3 regions of the Bacillus siamensis genome follow, and region 2 is predicted to be linked to each of the others. Evidence: predicted binding sites of a transcription regulator. Region 2 holds the regulator's gene; each other region holds the start of a gene.

The links. The regulator Rex, encoded in region 2, represses fermentation and respiration genes when NADH is low (regulators of the CRP and FNR family bind a similar motif). The targets are predictions, from matches to a motif close to TTGTGAAATATTTCACAA.
Region 1: a site for Rex is predicted at 1,568-1,585, ahead of ABDB98_RS17720 (YwiC-like family protein). Genes of this name have one in related genera too.
Region 3: a site for Rex is predicted at 1,115-1,132, ahead of ABDB98_RS01605 (L-lactate dehydrogenase). Genes of this name have one in related genera too.

Annotation. Positions count from the first base shown of each region.
Region 1 covers NZ_CP155579.1:3,567,545-3,575,164, forward strand. The annotation lists gene ABDB98_RS17710 (nitrate reductase subunit alpha) at 1-855, opposite strand, end outside; gene ABDB98_RS17715 (Crp/Fnr family transcriptional regulator) at 1,035-1,511, opposite strand; gene ABDB98_RS17720 (YwiC-like family protein) at 1,655-2,374, shown strand; gene fnr (fumarate/nitrate reduction transcriptional regulator Fnr) at 2,406-3,122, opposite strand; gene narK (nitrate transporter NarK) at 3,220-4,410, opposite strand; gene argS (arginine--tRNA ligase) at 4,545-6,215, opposite strand; gene ABDB98_RS17740 (DUF1934 domain-containing protein) at 6,212-6,640, opposite strand; partial or broken gene ABDB98_RS17745 (bacteriocin biosynthesis protein AlbG) at 6,794-7,179, shown strand; gene ABDB98_RS17750 (YncE family protein) at 7,189-7,620, opposite strand, start outside.
Region 2 covers NZ_CP155579.1:572,583-580,202, reverse strand. The annotation lists gene tatC (twin-arginine translocase subunit TatC) at 1-358, opposite strand, end outside; gene ABDB98_RS03085 (twin-arginine translocase TatA/TatE family subunit) at 365-535, opposite strand; gene ABDB98_RS03080 (redox-sensing transcriptional repressor Rex) at 554-1,201, opposite strand; gene moaC (cyclic pyranopterin monophosphate synthase MoaC) at 1,198-1,710, opposite strand; gene ABDB98_RS03070 (ABC-F family ATP-binding cassette domain-containing protein) at 1,850-3,778, shown strand; gene tsaD (tRNA (adenosine(37)-N6)-threonylcarbamoyltransferase complex transferase subunit TsaD) at 4,001-5,041, opposite strand; gene rimI (ribosomal protein S18-alanine N-acetyltransferase) at 5,034-5,489, opposite strand; gene tsaB (tRNA (adenosine(37)-N6)-threonylcarbamoyltransferase complex dimerization subunit type 1 TsaB) at 5,500-6,189, opposite strand; gene tsaE (tRNA (adenosine(37)-N6)-threonylcarbamoyltransferase complex ATPase subunit type 1 TsaE) at 6,170-6,646, opposite strand; gene thiL (thiamine-phosphate kinase) at 6,662-7,620, opposite strand, start outside.
Region 3 covers NZ_CP155579.1:286,017-293,636, reverse strand. The annotation lists gene ABDB98_RS01610 (MDR family MFS transporter) at 1-81, shown strand, start outside; gene ABDB98_RS01605 (L-lactate dehydrogenase) at 123-1,076, opposite strand; gene amyE (alpha-amylase) at 1,318-3,297, opposite strand; gene ABDB98_RS01595 (DUF6773 family protein) at 3,514-4,002, opposite strand; gene ABDB98_RS01590 (YfcC family protein) at 4,095-5,528, opposite strand; gene ABDB98_RS01585 (M20 peptidase aminoacylase family protein) at 5,662-6,783, shown strand; gene ABDB98_RS01580 (glycine betaine ABC transporter substrate-binding protein) at 6,818-7,620, opposite strand, start outside.

The sequences.
Region 1 (7,620 bases), 900 kb from region 2:
GATCGAAATGACCTTAGCGCCTTTATAGCGGGCTTCCGCCAAAAAATGTGCGTCAGGCGTTCTCGTTAACGGAACGTTTGAACCCCATGTGATGATATAGCCGGAATTGTACCAATCACTGCTTTCCGGAACGTCCGTCTGGTCGCCCCAAATTTGCGGGGACGCCGGCGGAAGATCCGCATACCAGTCATAGAAACTGAGCATAGGGCCGCCGATTAACGACATGAATCGCGAACCTGATGCGTGGCTGATCATGGACATCGCCGGAATCGGTGAAAAGCCGACATTCCGGTCAGGCCCGTATTTCATGACTGTATACAGCAGAGAGGCTGAAATCAGCTTCAGCACCTCCGGCCATTCAGCGCGCACAAACCCGCCTTTTCCTCTTGCCTGTTTATAAGACTTCGCTTTTTCAGGATTTTCAACGATTGATTTCCAGGCATCAATCGGATTTTGATGCGCCTGCAGTGCTTCCCGCCACAAATTGATCAGCACACCGCGCACGTACGGATATTTCACACGGAGCGGGCTGTAGATGTACCACGAAAAACTGGCGCCCCGCGGACAGCCTCTCGGTTCGAAATCAGGCATATCCGGGCCTGTTGATGGATAATTCAAGTTTTGTCCTTCCCACGTGACAATTCCGTTTTTCACGTAAATATTCCAGCTGCAAGAACCCGTACAGTTGACGCCGTGGGTGGAGCGAACGACTTTGTCGTACTGCCATCTGTTTCTGTATACATTCTCCCAATCACGATCTTCGCTAGTGGTTTGGCTATGTTTATTTGAATGATGTTCAATAGGAGAAAAATAGTTTAATCTCCTGAACAGCGGACTCATTTTCTTTTTCTTCATGATCATTCACTCCTTCCGAGTCAGGTGATGCTACGTACACTATAAACAGAGAGAGCGTATTTCCTTGTGAACTATGTCACACACTCCGCTTTTTTCACAAAACGTTCACACAAAGGAGCAGGAAAGACGGCGGCGTTCATAGCAGGACGTTTTCTTTCAAAGAAAAAAACCGGCTCTATTTAAGAACCGGGCTCGGCGTTTTCATCGCGTGATGTATGCAGATACCTCAAAAACAACTGATAGGAACAAAAGACATTTTGCTGAAGCATCACCAAAAAATTCATTTGCAGCCGCGGATGGTAAGACATCATCTGCTTAAAAACGGAATATGGAATATGCAGTGCCAGAATGTCCGGTGAGGCATTGACTGAGATAAAAGGCGATAAAGAATGCCCGCCTTTTTCATCAATCGGTAACACATCGCCTTTTTCCCACAGCGCAACGGTTTGCGATCCTTCAGGCAGCCTGCTGTCCTTAAAACGGATACTGCCTTTTAATACAACATAAACGGATTGTGAATGAAGAAAGGATGGAGACTGATCAGATGAGCCGCTGATAAACGTCCCGTTTTTCAGCAAAGTTTCGACAATGGACAGGGGCACTTCGTTAAACATAGGAAGTTGTTTCAGAAATAATAAGTAGTCACACTGATTCATAGGAAAGCCTCCTGTGCTGATGATAGCTTTAGTGTAGCCCGATTGAGCCTGTGCGTCAGTGATGTATTTCACAGCTTGTATGATGAATATCACTTCTCAGGAGGATGCCTGCATTTATAATGACATACAAAAGGAGGATTTCGATGAAGGTGATGATTCCGAATCAGCACGGCGCATGGGCGATGCTGCTGATTCCGTTTTTACTCGGCACAGTCAAGGGAGGCCCGGTTTTCTGGCATATTCCGCTCTTTCTGGGCTGGCTTTTCCTTTACTTAACGGTTTATCCCGTTTCGCTTGCCTTAAAAAAGAAACGGCTCAAACCCTATCAAAAGTGGATATATATTTACGGTTTTCCGGCATGCTGCTTTTTGATCATTTCTATCTATCATAAACCGCAGCTCGTCTGGGTCGGCCTTGCTTTATTGCCGCTGTTTCTTATCCATATGCATTATGCCCGCCGAAAAAACGAACGGGCACTCGTGAATGATATGGCGGGAGTTTTGTTCTTTTGTTCAGGCGGGCTTGCGAGCTGCTGGCTGGGAACGGGGGCTCTTGACGGCTGGGCTTGGTTCATTCTCTCTCAATCTGCTCTATTTTTTATTGGAAGTTCCTTTTATGTGAAGTCGGTCATCCGGGAGAAAAAAAACAGAGGATTTGCATACTGGTCATGGGGTTATCACCTGTTGCTCCCCTTTTTATCCGCTCTTCTCGGAGCAGGCTGGGCATTTCTCGCTTTTATCCCCAGCAGTTTGCGGGCGTGGTTTTTTCACGGGAGAAATTGGCCCGCGAAAACGATCGGTATTTTGGAAATCGTGAATGCCGGCTTCTTTTTCGCCGTCATGTGTATATGTATCACAAATTGAAAAAACAAGGACACCGGCTGTCCTTGTTTTTTCAGTCAATATTGCAAATCTCCAGCGGACAGTTTTCACACTCGATTTCACATCGTAAATAGTCCCGCTTGTGCAAAATAATTTTTCCGGTTTCGTCTATCGAAATAACCCCTTGTTTGCGCAGATCTCCCAGCATGCGGTTGACACTTTCCCGTGCCGCCGCGCAAAACTTTGCCAAATCCTGATTTGTCAGCACAATGTTAATCAGAATCCCGTCGCTTCGTTCCACCCCGTAGCTGTTTGACAGACGGATAAGGGTGGAATAGAGCGCCCCTTTTTTGCCGTGAAGAAGCAGATCCCTGATCTTAGACTGGATTTTTCGCAGATGGGTGCTCATCCATTTCATAAATTCAAACGTCAAATTACCGTTTTGAATCAATTCCTTTTCCAGCTTGTTTTTATTAATGACGAGCACCTCCCCGTCCTCTAACACTTTTGCACTGAGCATATACCTCGGCTCTTCTGTGAACAGTGTCAGTTCCCCGACAATATCGTGTTTCTGGCAGATTCTAAGTGTCAGGTCTTTTCCGTCAGACGTCAGCTTGCCGATTTCAATGAGCCCTGATTGAATCAGATAAAGCTCTTCTGCATCCATTCCTTCTTGAAACAAATAGGTGTGTTTTTTCATTTTCTTTTTCGTGCTGATTGATTCCAGCAATTCATGCAGTTCACGGGAAAGAAGTTCTTTATCAGATTTTCGGACAGAGAGAATATTCATGAGCTCACCTCGAAGAAAGTCACGTTGCGTATGTATATTGTAACGTGACTTGATTTGCACTCACCCAGAAAAAACTAACAATCTTGTGAATGGATCATTATGAATTGAGGCTCTGACTGTTTCTCTCCGTATGTGTTTTCATTCTTTCCTGCCAATACAGCCAGATCACAAGGACAAAGCTGGCTAACGCAACCTCTGAAAGCGCCATAAACCCGATCGCGTATTGGCCCGTTGCCTGAAATACACTTGCCAGAATCAGCGGAGGGAAAAAACCGCCCAGCCCGCCCATAGCAGACACAATACCATTTGCAATACCCGCCTGCTTCGAAAAATAGAAAGGCACCAGTTTAAAAACAGTCCCGTTTCCAATCCCTGAGCAGACTGCCACCGTCAGTGATCCGAACGCATAGAGGCCGATCGCCGGCGAGAAAGACAGCATAACGCCTGACAGCGTAAGCCCTGCGAAAACGAACATCAAAATGCGGAGCGGGTTCATTTTATCGGCAAGAAATCCTCCCGCGGGCCTGAGCAGTGTAGAGACCGCAATAAAGCCGGCCGTCCGCAGACCTGCATCCGCGGGGCTCAGCCTGAAGTGCTCAACCAAAAAGTTCGGCAGATAGATGGTAAAGGCGACAAAGGCGCCAAACGTAATAAAATAAAACATGCTCAAAAACCACAGTACATGATTTCGGTAAACGGCTTTGATTTGGGTTTTTACGGAAACTTTGACCTTCTTCTCATGCCGGTCGCCGAACAAAACATGCAGTAATGCGAAAACAGCCAGCAAAACGAGATACATCTGCACGGTTGCTTTCCATCCCGCGGCCTGAGCGATAACCGGCGCCGCAAAAGTGGTAATGGCGGTTCCAATGTTTCCGGCACCGTAAATCCCATTGACGGCACCGTGCTTTTCTTTCGGATAATATTTCGGAAGCGACGTCACTCCGATTGAGAATACCGCTCCTCCGATCCCTAAGAAAAAGCCGCCCGCGATTAAATCAAACAAAGAATCCGCGATACTGATCCAAAACACGGGAAACAAAAGCAGGATGAAGCTGATCATAAACATCAGCCGCGCCCCGTACCTGTTCGTTAAATACCCTAAAGGAATGCGGAGAAGCGATCCGAGAATAACGGGAATCGCCGTCACCAATGAAATCTCGCCTTTGGTTAAATGAATATCTGATGTCATTTGGGAAATGAGCGATGAAATCAGCACCCACACCATAAACCCTGCCACTAAGCTTAATGACTGCAACGATAATTGAATATGTTGACGATTGATCATTCGGCTTGCCCCTTTCACTGATTCAATATCAGTCTTATCATACAAAAACTCGGTGTGCGGGATTGTGAAGTACATCACACGTTTTATATACAAAAAAAGGACAAAGCCCGAAGACTTTGTCCTTTCATGAATGGTTACATTTTTTCCGGAGCCGATACCCCGATCAGCTGAAGCGCGTTGTTCAGCGTAATTTGCGTCGCTTTCATTAAAGCGAGGCGCGCGCGGCTCTTCTCTTCATTTTCCGGATCGATGACTTTCTCCGCATTGTAGAAACTGTGCAGAGCGGAAGCCAGATCATAAATATAGTTTGTGACACGGTGCGGGATTCGTTTTTCCGCCGCTTCTGCCACTGCCTCAGGGAAGCCGCCGATTGTTTTCAGCAAGTCATATTCTTTTTCTGATTGAATATGGCTGAAATCAAGATCCGCCGCTGGTTTAAGTCCTTGCTCCTCCCCTTGGCGAAGCATGCTGCAAATACGGGCATGTGCATATTGCGCGTAATACACAGGGTTTTCGTTAGATGTCGATACGGCAAGGTCCAAGTCAAAATCCATATGCGTATCAGCGCTGCGCATCGCAAAGAAATAACGGACCGCGTCAAGACCGACCTCTTCAATCAGATCACGCATCGTGACGGCTTTCCCCGTACGTTTGCTCATCTTCATTTTTTCGCCGTCTTTATATAAATGAACGAGCTGAATGATTTCAACTTCCAATGTGCCTTTTTTGTAACCGAGCGCTTCAATTGCCGCTTTCATACGCGGAATATAGCCGTGGTGATCCGCGCCCCATACATTGATGAGCTTGTCGAATCCGCGGTCAAGTTTGTCTTTATGGTATGCGATATCCGGCAGCAGATAAGTGTATGAGCCGTCTTTTTTGATCAGCACGCGGTCTTTGTCGTCGCCGAACGTTGTGGAACGGAACCATGTCGCGCCGTCCTCTTCGTATACATGGCCCTTTTCGCGAAGCGCCTCGAGCGCCTGATCAATTTTTCCGTTTTCATATAGTGACGTTTCAGAATACCATACGTCAAACGGCACGCGGAAATTCTCCAGGTCGGAGCGGAGTTTATCAAGCTCGTACTTTAAGCCGTATTCACGGAAAAATGCCCGGCGTTCGCTCTCCTCTTCATGTACGAAGCGGTCGCCGAAATCTTCGGCAAGCTTTTTCCCGATAGCGATAATATCTTCACCGCGGTAGCCGTCTTCCGGCATCGGTTTTTCGAGACCGAGCGCTTCAAAATAACGGACTTCAACGGAAAGCGCCAGATTGTTAATCTGGTTGCCCGCATCATTTATATAGTATTCGCGGCTCACATCATAGCCCGCTTTAGAAAGCACGCTGCACAGCGCGTCACCTACCGCCGCGCCGCGTGCATGGCCTAAGTGAAGATCTCCCGTCGGGTTGGCGGACACGAATTCAACCTGAATCTTTTCGCCCTGTCCGACGTTTGTCTCACCGTAATGTTCACCCGCTTCAAGCACGGACGGAATCAGTTTTGTTAAGTAGCTGTTGTTCATGTAAAAGTTGATAAAGCCCGGTCCCGCAATATCCATCTTTTCAATGGAAGCCTTGCCTTTATCAAATGACGCCACGATCTCCTCGGCGATTTGGCGCGGCGCTTTTTTTGCGATTCTCGCCAGCTGCATCGCCATGTTTGTCGAATAGTCACCATGTGTTTTGTCTTTCGGTGTTTCTAACAGTACGCTCGGAATCTGGCTTTCTTCCGCCAGGCCCGCTTTCAGAACGGCCGCTTTGATTTCTTCCTTCAGCACGTCCTTCATTTGTTCCGCAATGTTCATGCGTGAGTTCCTCCCTCATACGTGATCGTCATATTATGTAAATGCTGCTGCTCGTCTCCGACATGCATGTCATATGCGATGCTGATTCGGCCTTTTTCTTCACCGAGATCAGATTGAATCGATTTTGTGCTTGTTTCCAGCTCAAGCTCACCAAATGACATTTTATATTTCGCAATTGTGGAAGCTCCCGTTATGAAACGCTGATTCATTTTAACAGCGCCTGACCTCATGATCAGGACTTCGCCTTCGCTCACCTTCACAATCGTTTTTACTTTGCCTAGGTCGTGTTCTTCATAATAAGATAGATACACTTTTTGTTGTTTTACATAGTAAAATCCGGTAGTACGGAATTCGATGACTTCCTCATTTCCGTCATCCTCGATCACAGACTTCACATGGAGTGTTATCGGTGTCTCTTGCTTCATTTTGACACGTCCTTTTCATCATTCCACTTTGACTTGAATAGTATAATCATTCAGCTTGTAAACTTCAACTGCTTCTATCTTACCATCATTGCTCATTAGATTTGAAGATAAACCTCATAAAAAGCGGTTCCTTATAAGAAGAGAAAATCATATCACTATGTCACCCAATCCGCGTGAAAAACATGACAGCAGCTTTTCAGAAACTCACACAGTCTCATCAAAGCTGCTGCGACTTCCGGCAAAATAGATTGTGCAGCAGCTATGCCAACGATGTCAAAGCGCTGCGTGTTTGAAATCGTCAAGGCCGTTCCTTTCCGCTTTCACACGCCCCTTGCCGTATTAATGGGACTCGCGGTGTTACTGATTTTGTATTTTATGCCGACGTACTTGCGGGAGCGCTGACAGGAGCCGGGGTCTAGCGGATGCTCAGATTCACCATAAGTGAACTGCTGTTTTTGATCATTCTGGCTGCCATCCAGCAGATCGGCTCATTTATTTATAAACGATTGTCTTATCGCAGCTCTGCTTCTCTCAACCTGAGAAATAAGCTACATTGCAATCGCAGACGGACCCGTGCCAACCGGGATCACCGTCACAGCTGTATAATCGCTCGTGCGGTACACGGTCACGGTATTGTCGTCGGGCTGTGCTCCATAAATGTACTGATTATCAGGTGTTACGACGAGATCAGAGACGCCGGGGAGAGAGGCAGTTGTTATAAAAGTATGCTGCGCTGTATCTACGACAGTGAGATTCTCCGGGAATGCCTCAAAATAGGGCTCAAGGAAAAACGCACGAGTCCCGTCAGCAGAAAAAACAATTGTAATTAAACCGTCAAACAGTCTGTTAATTCGTGAAGATTCGCTAAATGTTGTCAAATCTATCACAGAAACGGCATTCGGCCCTAGCTCACCATTTTCCAAATAAGCAAAATCCCCTATTATCGGGGTGACAATTAAATTTGGTGTTTCAAAGTTACT
Region 2 (7,620 bases):
CGCCGACAAACAGCACAATCGAAATCGGAATATAGCTGAGTGTTACTTTGCGCTCCTTCTCATACAGCCCCGGGCTGACAAACGCCCAAATCTGATAGAGAATAATCGGCGAAGTCAAAATGATGCCGATAATAAACGCGAACTGCAAAAAGATAAACAGCGGATCCGTCAGGTTAAAAGCATTAAGGGTGAGCTCTTTTACTTCATCGGCTTTTTGAAGATACACAATGATAGGTTTTGCCAGAAAAAAGCCGGCAATAAAGAAAACCGTAAAGGATAACGCCACAATCAGCAATCGTTTCCGAAGTTCGGCAATATGCTCCACAAGCGTCATTTGATTCACTCTCATACGCGTCATCCTATCTTACTGTTCTTCTTTCTTTTTTTCCTCTTCTTCACCGGCTAATCCCTTAGTGGCGTTCTTAAATTCACGAAGCGTGTCCCCCGCGGCTTTTCCTAACTCGGGAAGTTTCTTCGGACCGAAAATAATCACCGCCACCACACCGATAACAGCCAGGCTTCCAGGACCGATCATGTGCAGCTCCTCCTTTCGTTATTCAATTTCTTCCAAAACAGAATAATGCTTTAAGAAATAAACCAATGATTGAAGCTCTACAGCTAAATCTATATGATGAATTCGAATGTGATCCGGCACATTCAAACGGGCCGGCGTAAAGTTTAGGATTCCCTTGATTCCGAGCGACACGAGCCGATCGGTGATTGACTGCGCGGCAACCGCCGGAACGGTAAGAATCGCCACGGGTTCATCCTTAATGTGAAGTTCTAAATCATTAAGAGCATAGACAGGCACGCCGCCTACCTCAGTTCCTATTTTACTCTGATTCACATCAAAAGCCATAGATATTTTTGTGTTATTATTTTTTGTGAAATTATAGTGAAGAAACGCCGTCCCTAAATTCCCGACACCGATCAAAATGACGTTCGTCGTTTCATCCTGATCCAGTGTTTTTCTGAAAAATGACAGCAGGTAATCCACATTATAGCCGTATCCTTTTTTGCCGAGCGCCCCGAAATAGGAAAAATCCCGGCGGATCGTGGCCGAATCGACTTTTACCGCATCGCTCAGTTCAGCAGATGAAACGCGCTGCTTTCCTGACGCGTGTAAATTCTTTAAAAAGCGGTAATAAAGCGGCAGCCGTTTTGCTGTCGCCTGCGGAATTTTTGATTGATCCTTGTTCATGATTGGTCCTCCACTTTATACTCAGATGCATCTCTTTTAAAATCACCGTTTTTGCCTCCCGTTTTTTCCATGAGGCAGGTCGGGCCGATGACCATTCCTTTATCCAGCGCCTTGCACATGTCATAAACGGTCAAAGCGCAGACTGAAGCCGAAGTTAGCGCTTCCATTTCCACACCTGTACTCCCTTTCGTTTTTACGCTTGCCTGTATATGAAGAACGGCTTCGGAATCCTTTTCCTCCCAGCCGAATGAAATGTCGACGCTGCTTAAAGAAAGCGGGTGGCACATCGGGATAATCGCTGAGGTCTGCTTTGCAGCCATGATTCCGGCCACCTGTGCGACAGCCAGTACGTCTCCTTTTCCGATCTCGCGGTTTTTGATTCTGCTGTACACGTCATGCTTCATGTGTACGCTGGATATCGCAGCGGCAGTACGGACTGTTGAAGATTTATCGCTTATATCCACCATGCGGGCACGGCCTTCTTCATTAAAATGAGAAAATCCATTCATATTTAAACTCTCCTTACTTCTGATCATACACTATTTTCTCCCTGATGTCTTATCCTATAATGTTCCAATTCTGATGTATTGTTTGCTGACAGCAGGTTGATAAGCTACACTTAACTTATTATAACAGAGGTGAAATAATATGATGATCTTACAAATTAATCAGCTGTCCAAATCTTTTGGCGCTGATCCTATTTTAAACAATATAAAGCTTGAAGTCAGATCTCGGGATCGCATCGCCATTGTAGGCAGAAACGGAGCCGGCAAATCAACTCTCCTTAAAATTATCGCAGGTCACCTTTCATATGAAAAGGGTGAATTAATCAAACCGAAAGAATTAACGATGGGATATCTTGCCCAGCACACAGGCTTGGAATCCCAGCTTACCATAAAAGAAGAACTGCTGAGTGTTTTTGATTTCCTGAAAGCAATGGAAAAAGAAATGCGTTCTATTGAAGAAAAGATGGCTACGGCCGCCCCCGCGGAGCTTGAGACACTGATGAAAACCTATGACAGGCTTCAGCAGGACTTCAAGGATAAAGGCGGCTATCAGTATGAAGCGGACGTCCGTTCTATCCTTCACGGCCTCGGTTTCGGAAAATTTGACGATTCCGTGAAAGTGCAAAGCCTGAGCGGCGGTCAGAAAACAAGACTTGCACTCGGCAAGCTTTTGCTGACCCAGCCTGATCTGCTTATTTTGGATGAACCGACGAACCATCTCGACATCGACACGCTTACATGGCTTGAGCATTATTTACAGGGATATTCAGGCGCCATCCTGATTGTCTCCCACGACAGATACTTTCTTGATAAAGTCGTCAGCCAAGTGTACGAGGTCTCACGGACAGAAAGCAAAAAATACCTCGGCAACTACAGCGCCTATTTAGAACAAAAAGCTGAGCAGTATGAGAAAGACCTGAAGCTGTATGAAAAACAGCAGGACGAAATCGCCAAGCTCCAAGATTTTGTCGACCGCAATCTGGCCAGAGCATCAACAACAAAAAGAGCCCAAAGCAGACGAAAGCAGCTTGAACGGATGGACGTCATGGCAAAGCCGCTCGGTGATGAAAAATCAGCCGCCTTCCGTTTTGACATTACAAAACAGAGCGGAAACGACGTCCTTCGCGTACAGGATGTTTCCATCAGCTATGACGGCCAGCCGCCGCTTTTGAAAAACCTGACCTTCGGCATTACAAGAGGGGAAAGCGCCGCCCTCGTCGGACCGAACGGGATCGGCAAGTCAACCCTGCTGAAAGCCATTAACAATATGCTCAGTCCGAAATCCGGGTCGATCACGTACGGTTCCAATGTCACAATCGGCTATTATGATCAGGAGCAAGCCGAACTGACCTCATCCAAACGCGTCTTGGACGAGCTGTGGGATGAATATCCGGACATGCCGGAAAAAGAGATCAGGACATGCCTCGGCAACTTTCTGTTCAGCGGAGACGATGTCCTGAAACCTGTCCGTTCTCTAAGCGGCGGTGAGAAAGCAAGAGTTGCGCTTGCCAAGCTGATGCTGCAAAAAGCAAACTTTCTCATCCTTGATGAACCGACAAACCACCTTGATCTGGACAGTAAAGAAGTGTTGGAAAACGCCCTGATCGACTATCCGGGAACCCTGTTATTTGTATCGCATGACCGCTACTTTATTAACAGGATCGCCACAAGAGTGCTGGAGCTGTCTCCGGATCATGCAGAAGAATATTTGGGTGACTATGACTATTACACCGAGAAAAAAGCCCAGCAGCTGGAATTGGAAGAAATGAAACGGCAGGAAAAAGAGCAAGCACAACCTGCCGGCAAGGTCAAACAGGACACAAAAAGAACATACGAGGAAGAAAAAGAATGGAAAAAGAAAGAACGGCAGCGCCTGAGACGCATTGAAGAAATCGAAGCAGCGGTCTCATCCGCCGAAGAGAAAATCAGCGCCAATGAGGAGCTGCTGTGCGACCCTGACGTGTATCAGGATCATGAAAAGGTACAGACCATTCACTCAGAGAACGAAGCTCTGAATCAAGAGCTGGAACGATTATTAGCAGAGTGGGAAGAACTCTCCTCAGAAGAATAGAAAAAGTCAAGCACCTCTTTAAGGGGTGCTTTTTTATCCACAGCTTTTCTCCTTTCCTGCTATTTAAGTAAGCGCTTTATACACACTATCCACAAAATTTTCTGACTTTATCCACTTTACTAACAACTTTTAGATCCTTATCCAGCCTGGATTTCTGAATATATTCACAATCCTGTGGATATGTTAGAATTATCTGTTAATAAATTAAAAAAGCCTCACGTTTTACAACGTGAGACGATCAAAAGATGTTAATTCCAAGCCGGGCTGTCCGTTCATATCATATGAACCCCGGATTCCCTTTTCAAAAGCAACGGTTCCGGCAGCCGCAATCATCGCTGCATTGTCCGTGCATAAAGAAAGCGGCGGGATAACAAGCTCAGGATCTCCCGGATGGCTGAATTCCTGCTGCAAAGCGGCTCTCAGCCCTTTGTTGGCGGCTACGCCTCCCGCAAGCAGCACTTGTTTAACCCCGTATTCTTTCGCAGCCTTAGAGGTTTTTGCCGTCAGTACATCAATGACACTCTGCTGAAAACTTGCGGCAAGATCCTCAGGAGGAATCACCTCATTTTTTTGCGAGGCGTTATGGAGTGTGTTAATCACGGCTGATTTCAGCCCGCTGAAGCTGAAATTGTAAGATCCCTCATCCAGCCACGCACGCGGAAGCGGAATAGAATCCGTTCCCACAGCAGCCAGCTTATCAATCTGCGGCCCTCCCGGATAAGGAAGCCCCATCGTTCTTGCCACTTTGTCGTAAGCTTCGCCTGCGGCATCATCCAGCGTTTCTCCGATAACCTCGAATGAACCGTGCTCTTCCATATAAACCAATTCCGTATGTCCGCCCGACACAACCAAAGCAAGCGCCGGGAACTGAAGCTCCTCTACCAGTCTGTTTGCATAAATATGGCCCGCAATGTGATGGACGCCGACTAACGGTATTTGATGGGCAAAGCTTAACGCCTTTGCCGCATTGACTCCGATTAACAGGGCTCCGACAAGTCCGGGTCCTTCCGTTACCGCAATCGCATCGAGATCACCAAAGCCCATCTCCGCTTTTAAAAGAGCTTCCTCAATCACTAGGGTAATCTGCTCCACATGATGTCTGGACGCAATTTCAGGCACGACCCCGCCGAACCGTTTATGGCTTTCAATTTGCGAAGCGACTACGTTTGAAACGATTTCTTTACCGTTTTTCACGACTGAAGCCGCTGTTTCATCACAGCTTGTTTCAATTCCTAATACATAAATATCTTGTTTTTCACTCATGTAATGTCACCCACATTAATAACGCATCTTCCCCGTTATCTGTATAGTATTGTTTTCTGATTCCTCCGGCCTGAAGACCGAATTTTTTATATAAGGATTGGGCGGGATGATTCGAGACCCTGACTTCGAGAGAGAGCCTCCTTGCCTTTTTTTCTCTGCACAGTTCTACCGCAGCGCGAAACAGAGCTTCTCCCAATGATTGGCCCCGGTATTCCGGCTTAATGGCTATGTTCGTAATCTGCGCGTCATCTATAATAATCCAGATTCCGCAATACCCCGCCAGACAGCCGTCCTTTTCAATGACAAGGTAGTGCGCATACGGATTTTCCAAAAGCTCATGATAAAATGAATCCTTCGTCCACGGAGAAGTGAAGGATGCTGTTTCAATTTCATAAATTTGATCAATATCTTCCGGCCGCATGCTTCGAATCGCCGTTTTCGTTTTCATCCCCATCACCCTATTTTTGAGATTCCATCCATTTCGCTTCAGCCTCTGCCAGACGCAAATAATCCGGAACAAGGCTGTGGACATCCGCTTCTTCTTTTTCCAAGCCTAAAAACGCCAGCTCTGACGGCCGCGGATTATGCTGTGCAGCCGTTCCCATCACTGCTTGAGATGTCAGTTCATGCAGAATGGTTTCTTCATGAATGGCTGTATCATGCCCTAAAAATAAAACCGGAGACGCTTTTTCTTTCAGCATGCCGAGCCAATCCGTCAAAAGCACATTCTGATCAGGAAGAACGGATTGTAATCGGCCGTCCTGATATTCATAAAGTCCCGTATACACCTGTCCGCGTCTGGCATCAAATAACGGGCAGATCAGACCTTGAAAATGCCGTCCGTTCGCCGCCAGCACCTCAAGGCTCGACACAGCGGAAATCGGAAGCTTCAGCGACCAAGCCAAAGTCTTCGCCAGCGTCACACCGATTCTGACACCAGTGTACGATCCCGGTCCTTTCGCCACCGCTATTTTCGTAAGGTCCTGCGGTGTTAGGCCGCAATCCTCCAGCAATGAATTGACAGCAGGCATCGCCCGCACGGAATGATTCTTTTTTAAATATGTAATATACTCCGCCATCACCGTTTTCTCACGAACGAGCGCGGCACCCAGCGTGTAATTTGACGTATCAATTGCCAGTATTGTCATGTTTATTAATCTCCTCACAAAGCGTTTCATACCGTGTTCCGCAAGCCGTAAAGGTAATGTCCCTTTCCTCATCACCGGCTCTCTTGATGACGATCTGCAGCCGTTCAGCGGGCAGCTGATCCTGAATTAAATGAGCCCATTCAATTAAACAGACGCCTTGTCCTTCAAAATATTCTTCAAGGCCTAAGTCTTCGCTTTCATCCTCCATGCGATACACATCCATATGATATAGAGGAAGCGAACCATCATGGTATTCTTTTATAATTGTAAAGGTCGGGCTGTTTACCACTCTAGTGATCCCCAGTCCTTCGGCAAACCCTTTTGTGAAAGTCGTTTTTCCCGCTCCCAAGTCGCCTTCCAGTGTCAGAATGTCTCCCGGCTTTGCCAATGAAGCGGCAAGCTTGGCTACGGCTTTCGTTTCTTCAGGGTTTTTCGTTCTCCATTGTAATGTCTTCAAAGTGAGTCACCCGTCTTATTTAAAATGATTGTATCCTTTTTTCTCAAGGACGATTTGTCTCTGATCATTGGCTGTCAAAAGAACACTTGCTTCCTTCCGTTCAGTCACCGCTCCAATCTGCGCAATCCGAATGCCTGATTGCGTGCAGTAATCAAGCAAAGAGATCCACTCCTGCTGAGAGACCGTTCCAGCCAATTCATAATCTTCTCCGCCGAATAACACCCATCTCTTCCACTGAGGATCTGCCTCAGGCAAATCCGGATGCACCGGCAGAAGCTGTTCTTCAATTTCTATCGTAACTGAGCTTGACTCAGCTATTTCATGCAGTTCACTGGCCAATCCGTCACTGATATCATTCAGAGCCGCGCGTTGAAGCTGAGAGCAGAAGCGGCCGACCTGAACCCTCGGCACGGGCCGTTTATGTTTTTCGATAAAATAATCACCCGTATGAAAAGCAGAAGGAGGCGTTTCTCTTAATAAAAGAGACAGCCCCGCTGCGGACGAGCCGATTTCTCCCGTAACAAACACAACATCCCCGGGTCTTGCCGAGCTTCGCAGACAAGCTCGATTCTTTTCGACTTCTCCGATGACCGTAACGGTAATAACGGCTTGACCGGAAGCGGAAACAGTATCTCCCCCGATCAAATCCATCCGGTATAGTTTCGCCAGTTCCGCCATCCCTTCATACATTGCCTGGACATCAGCTTTCTGCCAGCAGGAGGGAACAGCAAGAGACACCAGATAAAACTTCGGAATGCCTCCCATCGCCGCCATATCACTAATGTTAACAGCGAGCGCCTTATAACCGATATCTTGAGGAGAGGAGTACTCTGATTTAAAATGGACACCCTCCACCATCGTGTCTAAACAGACAATTTGCTGCATATGAGATGACGCTGTATAAACCGCACCATCATCACCGATCCCAACATCGACGGAAGGATGATAATACGAATGCGGAGTAATACTGTGAA
Region 3 (7,620 bases), 290 kb from region 2:
GTCATCGCGGCCATCACCATTTTGTTTATGGGAAAAGCGAGAGTGAAAACCTCTCAGGAAATGGCGAAAAAAGCGAATTAAAAAAAGCAGTACATGGCATTTGCCATGTACTGCTTTTTTGTTTACTCCGCGAAATGCGGAGCGAGAATGTCTTTCAGCACGTTTGCGCTATGGCTGAATTGAGCCTGTTCTGTTTCATTCAGCTCAAGTTCCGTTACACCGGCGATGCCGTTCCGATTGACGACGGCCGGAATGCCGATAAAGACGTCGTTTACACCGTATTGCCCGTCCAGATATGTGCTGACGGTTAAAATACTGTTTTCATTACGCAAAATCGCTTTTGTGATGCGGGCGAGGCTCATCGCCACTCCGTAATATGTCGCGCCTTTTTTCTCAATAATATGATAGGCGGCGTTTTTCACATCGTCAACGATCTGATCCAGCTCGTCCTGTTTGTAAGCTGCATTTTTCTCCAGCAATTGCTGCACCGGCACTCCGCCGATATTGGCGTGACTCCATACAGGAAGCTCGGTATCGCCGTGCTCGCCGATAATGTGGGCGTGTACGTTTTGCGGAGCGGCTCCGAAATATTCACTCAGCATATAACGGAATCTCGCAGAATCCAGTGTCGTGCCGCTGCCGATGACGCGTTCTTTCGGCAGACCGCTGAATTTCCATGTCGCATAAGTGAGAATGTCGACCGGGTTTGTGGCAACGAGGAAGATGCCGTCAAATCCGCTTGCCATGACTTCACCGACAATGCCTTTGAAAATGGCGAGATTTTTTTCGACCAGCTCAAGTCTCGTTTCGCCCGGCTTTTGGTTGGCTCCGGCACAGATGCACACGATATCGGCATCCTTGCAATCTTCATACGTTCCATAAGACGTTTTCACCGGATGAGGCGCAAATGCCTTTCCGTGGTTTAAATCCATGACATCTCCCATGGCTTTTTCTTTATTTAGATCAATGATCACAAGCTCATCTGTGATCCCTTGGTTAATTAACGCAAATGCATAACTGCTTCCAACAAAACCTGCTCCGATTAATGCTACTTTGTTCACTCGTTCGTTCATCATGTATGCTTATCCTCCAGTGTTTCGTGGTGTCTGTTTTATTGTGAAGTATTTCACATTTATATTGTGCACTATTTCACAAACTTTTGCAAGAGAAAAGTTTTGTCTTGAAAACCCCCTCAGATTTTTGACAGAATCCTAAAACGGTTGGGTTTTAGGATTCTGTCATCTTTTCAGCTTGATTAAAAATTATTGAAGGCGGCGCTTAGTCAGGCATTCTGAGAAATCCTGATTTCTCTATTCATTAATGCCGAAGATAGCCATTTAAACCAGAATTGTTATACAAACCATTCTTCACATAATCAAAGCCGGGCTGGTTCTGTCCGGGCACTTGGGCGCTGCCATTGTTAAAAATCACTTTGGCGTTGGCCGTATCCGCATTCTCAGGCAGCGTCAGCGTGTAAATTCCATCTGCATTCTTAGTCATGGCTTTCCCCGGCCACGATCCGGTTAATTCTATGGCCCTGCCTCCATCATGTTTATAGATATAAGCATTTACCTGGCCCCAATGGTCCGGATTCTGATAGCCAATGATGTTGGCTTGAGACGGGTCTCTTTTGACAAACGTGTATTCTTGGGTTCTCTCTGCACCCTCGCTGTTCGTTCCGGTTAACTTGATATCGTATGCCGTGCCGATTGGATCTCCTTTTCCGATCGTTAATCGGTCCCCGTCCTTAAACGCCGTCTGCTGCCCATTATTGATCTGATAAACGGCTTTTGTTGTTTTCGCATTTGCACGCAGGGTGACCGTCAGCTGATCGTTGAAAGAATGGACTGCCCCCGTTTGATAATTCTCGAGGAAGACATGAGGCGCATTTCCGATATCGTCAGGATAAAGAACAGCCGCGGATCTGGCATTGATCGTGCCTGTCAGTTTACCGTTCGTTACTTGAAATGAACCGGTGCCGGCTCTATTATCATACCTGCCGTCAGGTAATTTCGTTGAAGCATTGACGGCAACGGAAGACGATCCTGCATTTGCCAGCACAACGCCTTTTGAGCCGCGCTGATTCATAAAGATTTGATTGTTTCCATTCGGATTCGAGAGTTCCTCAGGCTGCCCGGCCATGACATTGTGAAATAGATTGACCGCAGTGATCGCCTGATCTTTAAATAAGGCGCTCCCGCGATCGCCTATTTGACTTTTTCCGGGAAATCTTACACCATTTCCTCCGCCCTCAGGTCTGGAAAAGAAAAGAGGTGTACTTCCTGAGCGGGAACCGATCACTGCCCAGCCTAAACGGATATCGTCATCGCTCATCCATGTAGACTCTTCCTCATCATTGGCATACGTATCATGGGATTCCACCCATGTGACCAATTTGTCCGCAGACACATCAGATGCATAATGGGAAATATTCGATACACTCAGATTGCGGTTCTTCAAGGCGGACCTGATGGAATGCCCATAATTTGAAGCGGTCACATTCATATAATTCGCATAAGCAGTATCTCTGGACGCGCTGTCTTGCAGGATTTCTCCGTATTGGAATTCCGCCGCTGTATTTGTGATATTCGGCCAAAATTGGCTGCCGTAATTCCCGTCATCCGGAAGCTCTATATGCTTGGCGGCATCATAGCGGAATCCGTCTGCTCCGTCATTTAATGCTCTTTCCAAGAAGCGTTTCAGATAGGTTTGCACCTCAGTATTTTGAGTATTCCAATCATACAGCCCCAGCAGCGAATTTTGAGTGACATCCCATCTGTCCGACCAATTTTTAATTTGTGTGTTTCCATGGGTCCAGTTTGGAATACGCTTAATCTCGTCAGAAATCGCGCCATAATCACTGGTCGTATGATTGATGACCGCATCGACAATGACTTTTACGCCATATTTTTCTGCGGCTGCGCACATGTCCTTAAATTCTTGTTCAGTTCCTAAGTAACGGTTGCCGATTTGGTACGATGTCGGCTGATACAGCCAGTACCAGTTCCTCATGCTTTTATCTCCTTGGTTCCCTTCCTTAACTTGGTTGATCGGAGACGTCTGAATGGCCGCATAGCCCGCATCACGAATATCTTTCATATTTTGTGTTAACGTATTGAACGACCAATTCCAGGCATGAAGGATGGTTCCGCTTTTGACTGAAGATGCGGTCACCTCATTTGATTTGTCTGCGGTTTCAGCGTTTGCAGCCGCAGGCCCTGACAAAACCAAATGAAACAGCAATAAAAATCCGGCGAATAACGGCAGTAAAGAGGTTTTGAATCGTTTTTCAAACATTTTTGACACTCCTTATTTGATTTTTTTTAAGACTGACTGCGGAGTCAAAAATTCCTCTTACCCTTTCTTCAGCTTCCTCCTTTCGAATGGTGTGAAGACTGGAGAATTTTGTTAACGCTTTCATTTCAACTTATCACACTCTCTCTATCAAAGCAACGTGGCAGAGTGAAATCAAATCTATATTCCTATCAGATCAACAAAAAAAGAAACCACCTATCAAGATGATTTCTTTTTCACTTCTTTTATCGCTCTTCTGTAAGACAGCTTCACAATGACATACCGAAGCAAAAACAGAACGCCTCCGCAGACGATAAAAAGAAAGATCATTTTCAGCCAAGCAAAGAATGTATGGGGCAGCCCCCTATCGTATATCGTAAGCGCAGCTGCCGCAAAAGCGACCGCAATTGAATCGATCCGCTGCTGCTTCACTCGTTTTCGCAGTTCTTCCTTGGTGTCTATTCTCGGCATGAGCATTCCCGCCGCTCCTGCTCTGATACAATAATAAACAATTATAATGAAGAAAACCGCCAAGCTTCCGGCCCATTCCCTAAACGGACAGTTCAGGACAAGTCCGCGTACGATGATATCAAGCAAAGACAGTGTGCCCACAAGCATTCCGACTTCTGACCAAATCATTCGTTCTTTCTCTTTCACACTCTCACTCTTTCCATTCACGTTTGAAAGTCGGTTCCGACGCTGATTCATGACTTCCTCCCGTACTTTTAAGAATGGCTTACAACTCCCATTATATCTTGCCGATTCATAATGATAAACCGAAATATCATTGACAAAAACGTTTAATAAGGACCCCATTTGATCAAAACGCCTATGCAGATAAACACCAGTCCGATCACAAACCAGATCAGCGCCAGCGGAACCATAAAGCGAAGCCACTTTACGTACGGAATACCGCTTGCGGCCAGTACGGCCATCAATACGCCCGATGTCGGATTGACACAGTTTACAACGCCTTCTCCGAGCATGACCGCTTCAACTGCCACCTGTCTCGTGATGCCCATCAGATCGGCAAGCGGAGCCAAAATCGGTATAAATACGACCGCCTCCCCCGATCCTGATGAAATCAGAAAATGAAGCAGGGCACTGGAAATATACATTCCGATTGCGCCTGCCATCGGGCTGAAACCGTGGAGCAGTGACGCAAGTCCATTAACTACCGTATCAAGCAGCTTTCCGTGTTCCAGGATAACGGAAATGCTTCTCGCCATTCCGACAATCAGCGCGCCGTAAACGAGACCCTGGCAGCCTGTGATAAACGTTTTTGCGATATCATTTGCCGCCATCCCCGCAATCAGTCCGGACACGATCGAGATAAAAATGAACACGGCGGCCATTTCTGAATCAGACCAGCCAAGGGTTAGCGCACCGTACAAAAAGCCGGCAAGCGACAAAGCTGCAACAGCCAGAATCAGCTTATGGCGGACAGTAAACGGGACATGCTTGTCCTCCTGATCAGAAACCTGCCGGATTGAGCCTGCCGCCGGAAACCAATCGTTCCCTAACAGACTGGCGTCCTTTGCTTTTCTGAGTCTTCTCGTATACCGATAAATATATAAAATAGATGATAGCAGAAAACAAATGTAGACGGCAATCCGCAGGCCGATGCCGGAAAACATCGGCAGCTCCGCGATGCTTTGTGATAACCCGAGCGGTGAAGGTGATAGAATCGTCGCGTTAAACCCCGCATAACAGCCGATATAAATGACGGCTGCTCCGGCCACGGCATCCCATTTCAGCGAACGGGCGACGATCAGGCCGATCGGAATAAAACCGATCACGGAATTGACGACGATGCCGGTTGTGCCGAGAAGCGAAAATAGAGATCCGACAATCGCAATAAACAGCAGCTGTTTTGTGCGGAACGTACTGATCACGTTATTAATCAATCCACTGATGGCGCCCGTTTTCTCTAAAATTGCAATGGTGCCGCCCGTAAACAGGATCAGAAAGATAATCGGTGCGGAACTTGTCATCCCTTCCTGAATCGCGGTAAAAAAGGCGATCGGGCTGACAGGGGACTGATCCAGAGAATGATAACTTCCAGGGACGGCAGATGTCACACTGCCCTTTGTCACCCTGTCGAATTCTCCAGCGGGAACGATGTACGACGCTATCGCGCAAAGTAAAGCGACAATGAACAGCAGCACATAAGCATCAGGCATGACAAACATTTTTTTCTTTTTCAATACAGGTTCGGTCTTCGGCACAGCCATAACATCACCATCCCGCTTTAAATTTATAAACTATTCAGAAAATACAGATATGTGCTATATTATATACAGACCGATTGCCTGTTTTCAATATCAAAAATAAAAAACAGACAGCTTTTGAAGGAGGACTTACGGCATGAACAGACTCACAGAGCATGACAAACAAGTCATTATGGATATTTTTAACCACCTGCACGCCCATCCCGAAGTAAGCTGGAAAGAATATCAAACGACTGAATATCTGGCTGAAAAACTGAAAGCGGCCGGCTGCCGGACCCGCACGTTTGATGATTGTACCGGAGTTGTCGGCGAAATCGGAGAAGGCTCCCCCGTTGTGGCTGTCCGGGCGGATATTGACGCGCTGTGGCAGGAAGTGGACGGTGTTTTTCAGGCCAACCATTCATGCGGACATGATTCACATATGACGATGGCGCTCGGCACGATGATGCTTTTAAAGAGTCAGCCGAAGCTTCCGAAGGGAACCATCCGCTTTATTTTTCAGCCGGCAGAAGAAAAAGGCGGCGGGGCGCTGAAAATGATTGAAAAAGGCGTGCTTGATGATGTTGACTACTTATACGGCGTGCACGTACGCCCCGTACAGGAAACGGCAAACGGCCGATGCGCCCCCTCCATTCTGCATGGCTCAAGCCAGCATATTGAAGGCCTGATTATCGGAGAAGAAGCCCACGGCGCGAGACCGCATCTCGGGCTTAACAGTATTGAAATCGCCGCCCTTCTCGTGCAGAAACTCAGCTTCATTCATCTCGATCCCGGCATTCCGCATTCGGTGAAGATGACAAAGCTTCAGGCAGGCGGAGAGAGTTCCAATATCATTCCGGGAAAAGCCTCCTTCAGCCTTGATCTCCGCGCGCAAACCAATGCCGCCATGGAGAAATTAACCGCCGAAACCGAAAGAGCCTGCGAGGCGGCAGCTGCCGCATTCGGCGCAAAGATCGAACTGCAAAAAGAACACAGCCTCCCGGCAGCCGAGCGAAACAAAGAAGCGGAAGCCATCATGGCGTCTGCAATAAGCGGCATTCTCGGAGAAGAACATGTGGATGAGCCTCTCGTGACAACCGGAGGAGAGGATTTTCATTTCTACGGACTGAAGGTGCCGAACTTGAAAACGACGATGCTCGGCCTTGGATGCGGACTTCAGCCGGGGCTCCACCATCCTCATATGACATTTGACCGAAGCGCCATCTTTACAGGTGTTGAGATATTAACAGCCGCCGTCCTCGCATCGTTTGAAGCATAAAAAAAGCAGCCCGTCACAGGGCTGCTTTTCTTCGTTATTTCTTCAAATCTTCAATTGAATTGACGTTTTTCATATACTGAGGAACGACCAGACCCATCTTGACGCCTGTCAGGCTCGTTCCCACATCTTCATATTTGCCTTTATATTTAGACGCATATGCTTTATGAGTGTTCGGAAGCCAAGCAGACAGTGACGCATCCGCGCTGCCTGTCGCAATCGCAGTCCACATCGGGCCTGCCTCCACTTGCGTCAGCTTCACGTCATAGCCGAGGTCTTGAAATACTTTTCCGATCACGTTCGTACTTGCGATTTCACTGTCCCACGCCACATAAGCCAGGTTGATTTTATCACCTTTTACTTTATGAGCGCCTTTTGTCCATTGAGCTACTTGATCTTTATGTTTTTTCACATATTCAGCAGCGGCTTTGGCCGGCTTTTCGCCTTCTTCAACGGCAATCATGACTTCTCCCATATCGTCCTGCGTCCAGTTGAACTGGCTGAGAACCTTGGCCGCGTTAGGCTGTTCCTTACTGAAGCCGGTTCTTGTAATCGTATGAATCTGCTCGGCAGTTCCGTACGTTTTTTTCGGATCATCAAGGAACTTCAGCTTATATCTGGAGAACATCCAGTGCGGCGTCCAGCCCGTTACGATGATCGGCTTTTTCCGGTCATATGATTTTTTTAATGTCGCCGTCATGGCGGCACTTGATGCTGTGACGACATTCCAGTCTTTCAATCCGTAATCCTTCACGGCCTCATCCGTCAGGGCCATGATTCCCGAGCCCGGATCAATACCGATAATGGTTTTGTTCACCTGATCCGCAGCCGTTGCCTGAC